Regions from separate parts of the Paenibacillus sp. FSL R7-0333 genome, predicted to be linked through region 1. Evidence: predicted binding sites of a transcription regulator. Region 1 holds the regulator's gene; the other holds the start of a gene.
What was found. The regulator LexA, encoded in region 1, represses DNA repair genes until DNA is damaged. The targets are predictions, from matches to a motif close to CGAACATATGTTCG.
Positions count from the first base shown of each region.

Region 2: the regulator LexA is predicted to act here: its motif matches at 2,075-2,088, upstream of MKY86_RS33090 (putative DNA modification/repair radical SAM protein).

Region 1 covers NZ_JBBOBZ010000001.1:3,926,475-3,929,888, forward strand. Annotated here, with positions in the region: gene MKY86_RS16375 (HAD family hydrolase) at 1-84, opposite strand, end outside; gene MKY86_RS16380 (hypothetical protein) at 120-647, opposite strand; gene MKY86_RS16385 (DUF896 domain-containing protein) at 695-904, opposite strand; gene MKY86_RS16390 (LysM peptidoglycan-binding domain-containing protein) at 1,014-1,430, opposite strand; gene lexA (transcriptional repressor LexA) at 1,628-2,254, shown strand; gene MKY86_RS16400 (L,D-transpeptidase) at 2,443-2,781, shown strand; gene MKY86_RS16405 (hypothetical protein) at 2,861-3,079, opposite strand; gene MKY86_RS16410 (hypothetical protein) at 3,194-3,414, opposite strand, start outside.
Region 2 covers NZ_JBBOBZ010000001.1:7,655,956-7,659,369, reverse strand. Annotated here, with positions in the region: gene MKY86_RS33100 (glycoside hydrolase family 3 C-terminal domain-containing protein) at 1-1,436, opposite strand, end outside; gene MKY86_RS33095 (hypothetical protein) at 1,748-1,939, opposite strand; gene MKY86_RS33090 (putative DNA modification/repair radical SAM protein) at 2,133-3,414, shown strand, end outside.

The DNA.
Region 1 (3,414 bases):
AGCATAGCGGAAGGCTTCTTCCACACTGCGGTCATCCCACAGCAGAGTATCGTCAAGGTCAAATAGTACGGCGGTAATCGGCATTTGTTCTTCCACTCCCTATATGCTGGTCTGTCTTCCTATTCGTGCACAACCTCAATGTTGTTGTTCTTGGCGAACTGCTCCAGGCGTTCCCCCATCGCAGCAGTGTCATATCGGTTAATCAGCTTGGAGAAAATCCACTGCTTGCGCTTACCCTTATACTTAATAGTAACTACACTGCGCGATAAAGTGATCTTCTCAATATCCGCCGCAGCCAGGAAGCGTTCGCGGTTATATTTAATAGTAGAGATACGCGCACGCTCAACCTTAAGGAACGGACGGCGGAAGAACAGCAGCGCAGCAAGCAGGAAGTACAGCACCACACCCAGCCAGTTGGCCAGAATCCCGCTTCCTTTGGCTTCGTCAATTGAGCCGACCACCCAGAACATGATGCCAAGCAGCATCAGTACAACGGGGAATACAATATTGCGGCCTTTGAAAATATCGATGCTTTTCGCGGCAGTCTTAGTGCTGGAAGTGTAAATGGAGTCCTTCCCCTGCTTCTTTCTTTGCTGGTTAATTTGCTTGGTGTTGCGTTGAACCATTCTTTCCCAAGAACGGGCCATGTAAGTTCCCCCTAGTCATCCTGTATTATCTATGAAAAGGCAACAGGCTAATGCTTAAGTCCGTTATTGCCTTCTTCATGCTCCGGATTGTCCACAATTTCGATAGTATCAAGCTGGGCCCGAAAGTTAGTGCGGATATTCCCCAGGTAAATCTCGCGGAGCTTGGCACGTTCAGCCAGTTCCTCTTCATTCAGGCCGCCGTTCTTAGCTTTGCGTGCCAATTCATTGATACGTGCGACCAATTCGTCAATATTCAATACGTTTCCCTCCCTCTAAATTCATTTTAACTTTGCCATGAGAAAAAGAGCTTGTCAAGGTCTACCCCCTGAAAGCTCTCCGAGTCGATCATTAGCATGACACATTCCTTCAATATACAGGTAAAGTCAGAATATCTCCGGCCTTAATGACGCTGTTCTCCAAATGATTACTCTTCATTATTCCTTCTATATATACGGCTGTCTTCATGTCCTCAGGCTTGTTGCTTAACGCAATACTCCATAAGGTATCCCCGCGTTCGACTACAATCCGCTTATCCGGCTTCATCGACGAGACCGAACCGGCAAAAACATTCCCCACCACAGTGAATCCCGAAATAACAAGCATCAGCACCAGGAGAATCTTCATCAGGCTGACCTGACGGAATAGTGATGAGAGCGCAGCGACACTATGAAGAATCGCGTCCTTGATCTTGGTTACATTACTATGAGCAGTTGGATTACCGGGAGCGGACACCTCGATATCCTCATTATTGTAGATGCTGTTGTATGTACTATACTTTAACATGATTATCATCCTCCAAACACATGTTCTTGCTTTCGAAAATAATATAACACGAACATGTGTTTCGATCAATAGTTTTTTCGGAACATTTGTTCTCTTTATTTCCGTTCTCTTATTTCCCTCATTTTAGAACTTATGTTTGTACGAACGGAAGTTCTATGTTATAATTTTCCCAAACATAGTATATGGGGTTGATACCGATGTCAAAGATTTCTAGTCGTCAGCTGGCGATCCTGGAATTTATACGTAATGAAGTCCGCAGCAAGGGTTATCCTCCGTCCGTCCGCGAGATTGGCGAGGCTGTCGGACTGGCCTCCAGCTCCACCGTGCATGGTCACTTGGACCGGCTTGAGAAGAAGGGCCTGATCCGGCGTGACCCAACGAAACCGCGTGCCATTGAATTACTCGGCCAGGAAGATTCAGAGAATGTGCATCAATTCGTCCAGACCGTTACCCGCATCCCGGTAGTGGGTAAGGTTACAGCTGGTGTTCCTATTACAGCTACAGAGAATATTGAGGATTACTTCCCATTACCTGCTCACTACGTAGGCGATAACAAGGTATTTATGCTATCTGTCCTTGGTGACAGTATGGTGGATGCCGGAATTATGAACGGGGATTATGTCATCGTACGCCAGCAGCAGACTGCCGACAATGGCGATATTGTTGTAGCGATGACCGAAGAAGATGAAGCAACTGTCAAGACCTTCTACAAGGAACGGGATCATATCAGGCTGCAGCCGGAGAATCCGGCGTACGAGCCTCTCCGCCTTAACCGCGTTACGATTTTGGGCCGGGTCATCGGATTATTCCGCGATATCCACTAATCTACTCCCCGCTTAACAACAGGCTGCTCCGCACCATGCGAAGCAGCCTGTTTTATGTTCATTTTACTTCGTGTAGTGGCCAAAAAGCTGTATACAAACATTTGTTCGCATTCGGCTTTTTGGCCATTTTTTCTGCGAACCGCTGCATAGCTCCGCACATATCCTGTTACAAAGGAGTGCTGATCTGTATGCCCAATTACCGAATTATCGTCGATCTGTCACAGCGCATGCTGTACCTGCTGGATAATGACGTTGTCACCAGAGGCTTCCCTGTCGGCATCGGCAAAATGTTAACCGTCTCGCCTGTAGGCGAATACACCATCATTAACAAACAGCCCAATCCGGGCGGTCCGTTCGGTGCCTTCTGGATGGGACTGTCCAAGCCGCATTACGGCATCCACGGAACCAATGACCCATCCTCCATCGGCCACATGGTCTCACACGGCTGTATTCGTATGTATAACGCAGATGTTCTGGCTCTAGCCGCCCTCGTTCCCATAGGTACCCGTGTCACCATCCGGGAATAGGAACGTCGCAAAAACCCTTGAGACGCCAGATTGCGTCCCAAGGGTTCCTGTGACTCATATAAATTAGAGCGGATACAGACTACAGCACACTTCTCAACAGACGGATAGCCACCGTATTCAAACGGATGGCCTCGCGGATCGATTCTCTGGCTGCCAGCAGTTCTCTTCTGGCCCGCGAACCTCTAGGCACCCTGCGCAGATTCTCATTGATTTCTTCCAGTCTCTCCAGCAGGATTGCCCGCTGTGTCAGCAGGACATTAATGGCTCTGCGAATCCGGTTACGTTCTCTTTGGCTCATCTTTACACCTCTTTTACACTTGGATAGTATAAGAGATGCCAAGAATGGCTCCAAAGATTGTGTGATTCGGCAGTAATGTTAGTTAGAGCTGCAGGTAGTGGGCAGCGAATCTGCTTACTTCTTGTTCAATCGTACCCGGAATTCAAATTCATCGCGTCTATAAGTCATTCCGGCCAGCACAATGTACTCCGGTGTCCATTTCTGTACAGGTCCGGCATAATCAGCAATCACATGCGGTTTGCCATCAACCAGCTGAACGACGTAGACCTGTACCTGTGCCAGTGCGGCAGCGAATAGATCAGCATCACTGGACAGTACTTTATAAGCCGTATTCA
Region 2 (3,414 bases), 3.7 Mb from region 1:
TTGCCGGTCTGCGGAAGCTGCTGCGGCAGATTGCGTTCAATCCGCTCCGCCAGATCCACCTTGCGCGTTGGCACCTCGGAGGAGACAAGCTCATACGAACCGTCTGCCTTGCGGGCACCCGGCTTCATCCGCATGAAGCTCTCGGTAGGCGCCATAGCCTCTTGCAGCTGTTCCACGACCTTAAGCTCATCCAGCACATAGCCTTCTTGTCCATCCAGAAGCACTGCTGATACCGCTTTGACGCTGGTTCCTGCATAGAAGCGGTAGGTTCCGGCTTCCAGCACATAAGCGGAAGCGTGCCCGGTCACTCCGGCGTCATCATAGGAAGCCATGGAATGGAGCGGGAAGCTTACAGTAAGGCGCTGAGACTCACCAGGCTCCAGCAGTTTAGTCTTAGCGAAGGCTGCCAGCGCTTTGGCCGGTTGACCCAGCTGTCCTTGCGGCGCTTCGTAATACACCTGCACTACTTCTTTACCGGCATATACGGCTCCCGTATTCGTTACGGTGACGCCGATTTCAATCTGCGGCTCGCCCGCCTGGTTCACCAGCTTCGCTTCCTCTGGCTCCAGCTTGAAGGTCGTGTAAGAGATCCCGTAGCCGAATTCATACTGAACCTTATCGGGACAGAAGGTCTCGAAATAACGATAGCCCACATAGATATCTTCCTCGTACAGGTTCTTGAACTCATTGCCGTAGTTGCGGGTCGACGGGTAATCCTCAATGGAATACGCGATGGTGTCCGTCAGCTTGCCGCTTGGCGTAACCTCGCCGGCCAGAACATCGGCGATCGCGTGGCCGCCCTCCATGCCGCCATGCCAGGAATAGATCACTGCAGAGATAGGGTTCACATAAGCGGCGTCATTTACCCAGCTCATATCGATAATGTTGGATACGTTGAGCACCACAATCGTCTGTTCAAAATGAGCCGTAACCGAGACAAGCATCGCCTTCTCATCTTCCGTCAGCCGGTAGCTGCCTGCGGTATCGGCATTATCCTGATCCTCGCCCGCCGTACGCCCAATAACCACAACCGCTTTGGCTGACTGGCTTCTTGCCTGTTTCACCAGCTCGTCCGTAAGCGGCATTTCCTTCTGGTTCCACGGCTCCGCAGCCCATACCTTGCCGCCGTCATCGAACGGATTAAGCCCGATCCAAGCCTCGTAGGCTGCAGCCAGCTCTTCATTCACGCTAATGTTCTTCTTGCTGCGCAGTCCATCCAGCAGATTCGTCGTATATGCAACGTGAACGCTACCGCCCGATCCTGTACCGCTGCGGTAATAGTTCACCTGTATTCTGCCAAAAACAGCAACGCTCTCACCGTTACCCAGCGGAAGCACCTGTCCCTCATTCTTAAGCAGTACCGCACCCTCTGCGGCTACCGTCCGGCTAAATTCTGCAAAACCCTCTAACGGCACTCCAATGTTCTGTGTACTCAATTGGTTTCCTCCTGTATGTTCATTTCCCATGCTGTGGGTTGATTCTATAGATAACGCCCTCCCTGCAGGGAATATACGTTGCCTTGAATCTGTATGGTCCATCATATAGCATATCCTTCTAAGAATATAAGCTCCAGCCAGATTATTCAAGCACCGCTTGCCGGATCGCCGGGATGCACATCTGTCTGCATAAATTTTTTTAGTTAAAAAGACAGTTCTAAAATAAAAAGACACCTGTGCGGGCGTCTTTCAAGCCTGTTCCTATGCAATCCGCTCCGCCTGAAGAGATACGGCCGGATCTTCTATTGATTTTATCTGCGGCGGCGGCCCTTCATCATGCGGTTGTACATAATAAGAGCAGCAACGATCATGCCCAGCATGGCTACACTGCCTGCCGATTCCTGCGACATGCCGAACATCAGGCACACACTTGTCACTAACTGTCTTGTCAGCAGTGCAACCGCAATCAGCATGATGGGCCGCCATATGTTATATCCTCTCACTTCAGCAACACTCCTAACCCGATTTTCAATAACCATATGATTCCTCATTCCATGAACCATCAGTTTCTATTATAGCACAAGAAGGAATGCGCATACATTTTACAGGCGGCCAAGAAGGGGGGTATACCTTTGACAAGAACGTATGTTCGATATATAATGCTCACATATGAGGGGGATTGAGACCGTGGATGTAATGGAGAAACTAGAGATTCTGACCGCTTCCGCCAAATACGATGTGGCGTGCACTTCAAGCGGTTCCGACCGCAAGGGTCAGGCCGGGGCGCTCGGCAACACCTCCGCGATGGGCATCTGCCACAGCTTCGCGGCGGACGGGCGCTGTATCTCGCTGCTGAAGGTGCTTATGACCAACGGTTGTGTATATGATTGTGCCTATTGCATCAACCGCAAATCTAACCCCATTCGCCGGGCAGCCTTCACCCCCGAAGAGATCGCAGATATCACCATGCAATTCTATCGCCGTAATTATATAGAAGGACTATTTCTTAGCTCAGGCATTATGCGCAATCCGGACTACACCACCGAGCAGCTGATCTCAGCGCTTGAGCTGCTGCGCAATGTCTATCATTTCAACGGTTATATTCATGTAAAAGCCATCCCCGGAGCAGACGAAGCCCTGCTGTCCAGACTTGGGCTGCTCGCCGACCGCATGAGCGTCAACATCGAGCTGCCCTCGCAGGAGAGCCTCGGACGTCTCGCACCTGATAAGAGCAAGGTATCCATCCTGAAGCCGATGGGGCTGATTACCAGCCGGATCAAGGAGAACCGCTCCGATATCGTCAAGTATAACCATGCTCCCCGCTTCGCTCCGGCTGGACAGAGTACCCAGATGATTGTGGGGGCAACGCCTGATACGGATTACCAAATCCTTAATTTGACGGAAGGCCTATACCGTAAATACTCGCTCAAGCGCGTCTTCTTCTCCGCCTACACCCCGGTGGTGGAGGATTCCCTCCTGCCCGCACTAGACACCAAACCGCCGCTGCTGCGGGAACACCGGCTCTATCAAGCCGATTGGCTCCTGCGCTTCTACGGCTTCAAGGCGAATGAATTATTGGATGAGGCCGTGCCGAACTTCAACCCGCTGCTGGACCCCAAATGCAGCTGGGCCGTTAACCACCGGGAGCAGTTCCCCGTTGAGATCAACCGCGCCCCTTACGAAATGCTGCTGCGTGTACCCGGCATCGGCGTAAGAAGTGCACAGCGGATCGTGAAGGCCAGACGGGCCGGATCGCTCGATTTCCATGCGCTGAAGAAGCTGGGAGTGGTCCTCAAGCGTGCCCAGTTCTTCATCACCTGCAAGGACAAGCCGCTTGCGGGACTGAAGGTAAGCGAGCATACGCTGCTTCGTTCACTCATGTCCGGGGAGCAGCTCGCTCTCCAGCAGCCGCAGGTGGAGCAGCTCACGCTGTTCGACGACTTCAACCTGTCGGCCCTTCCGGCAGCAGATGGTTGGG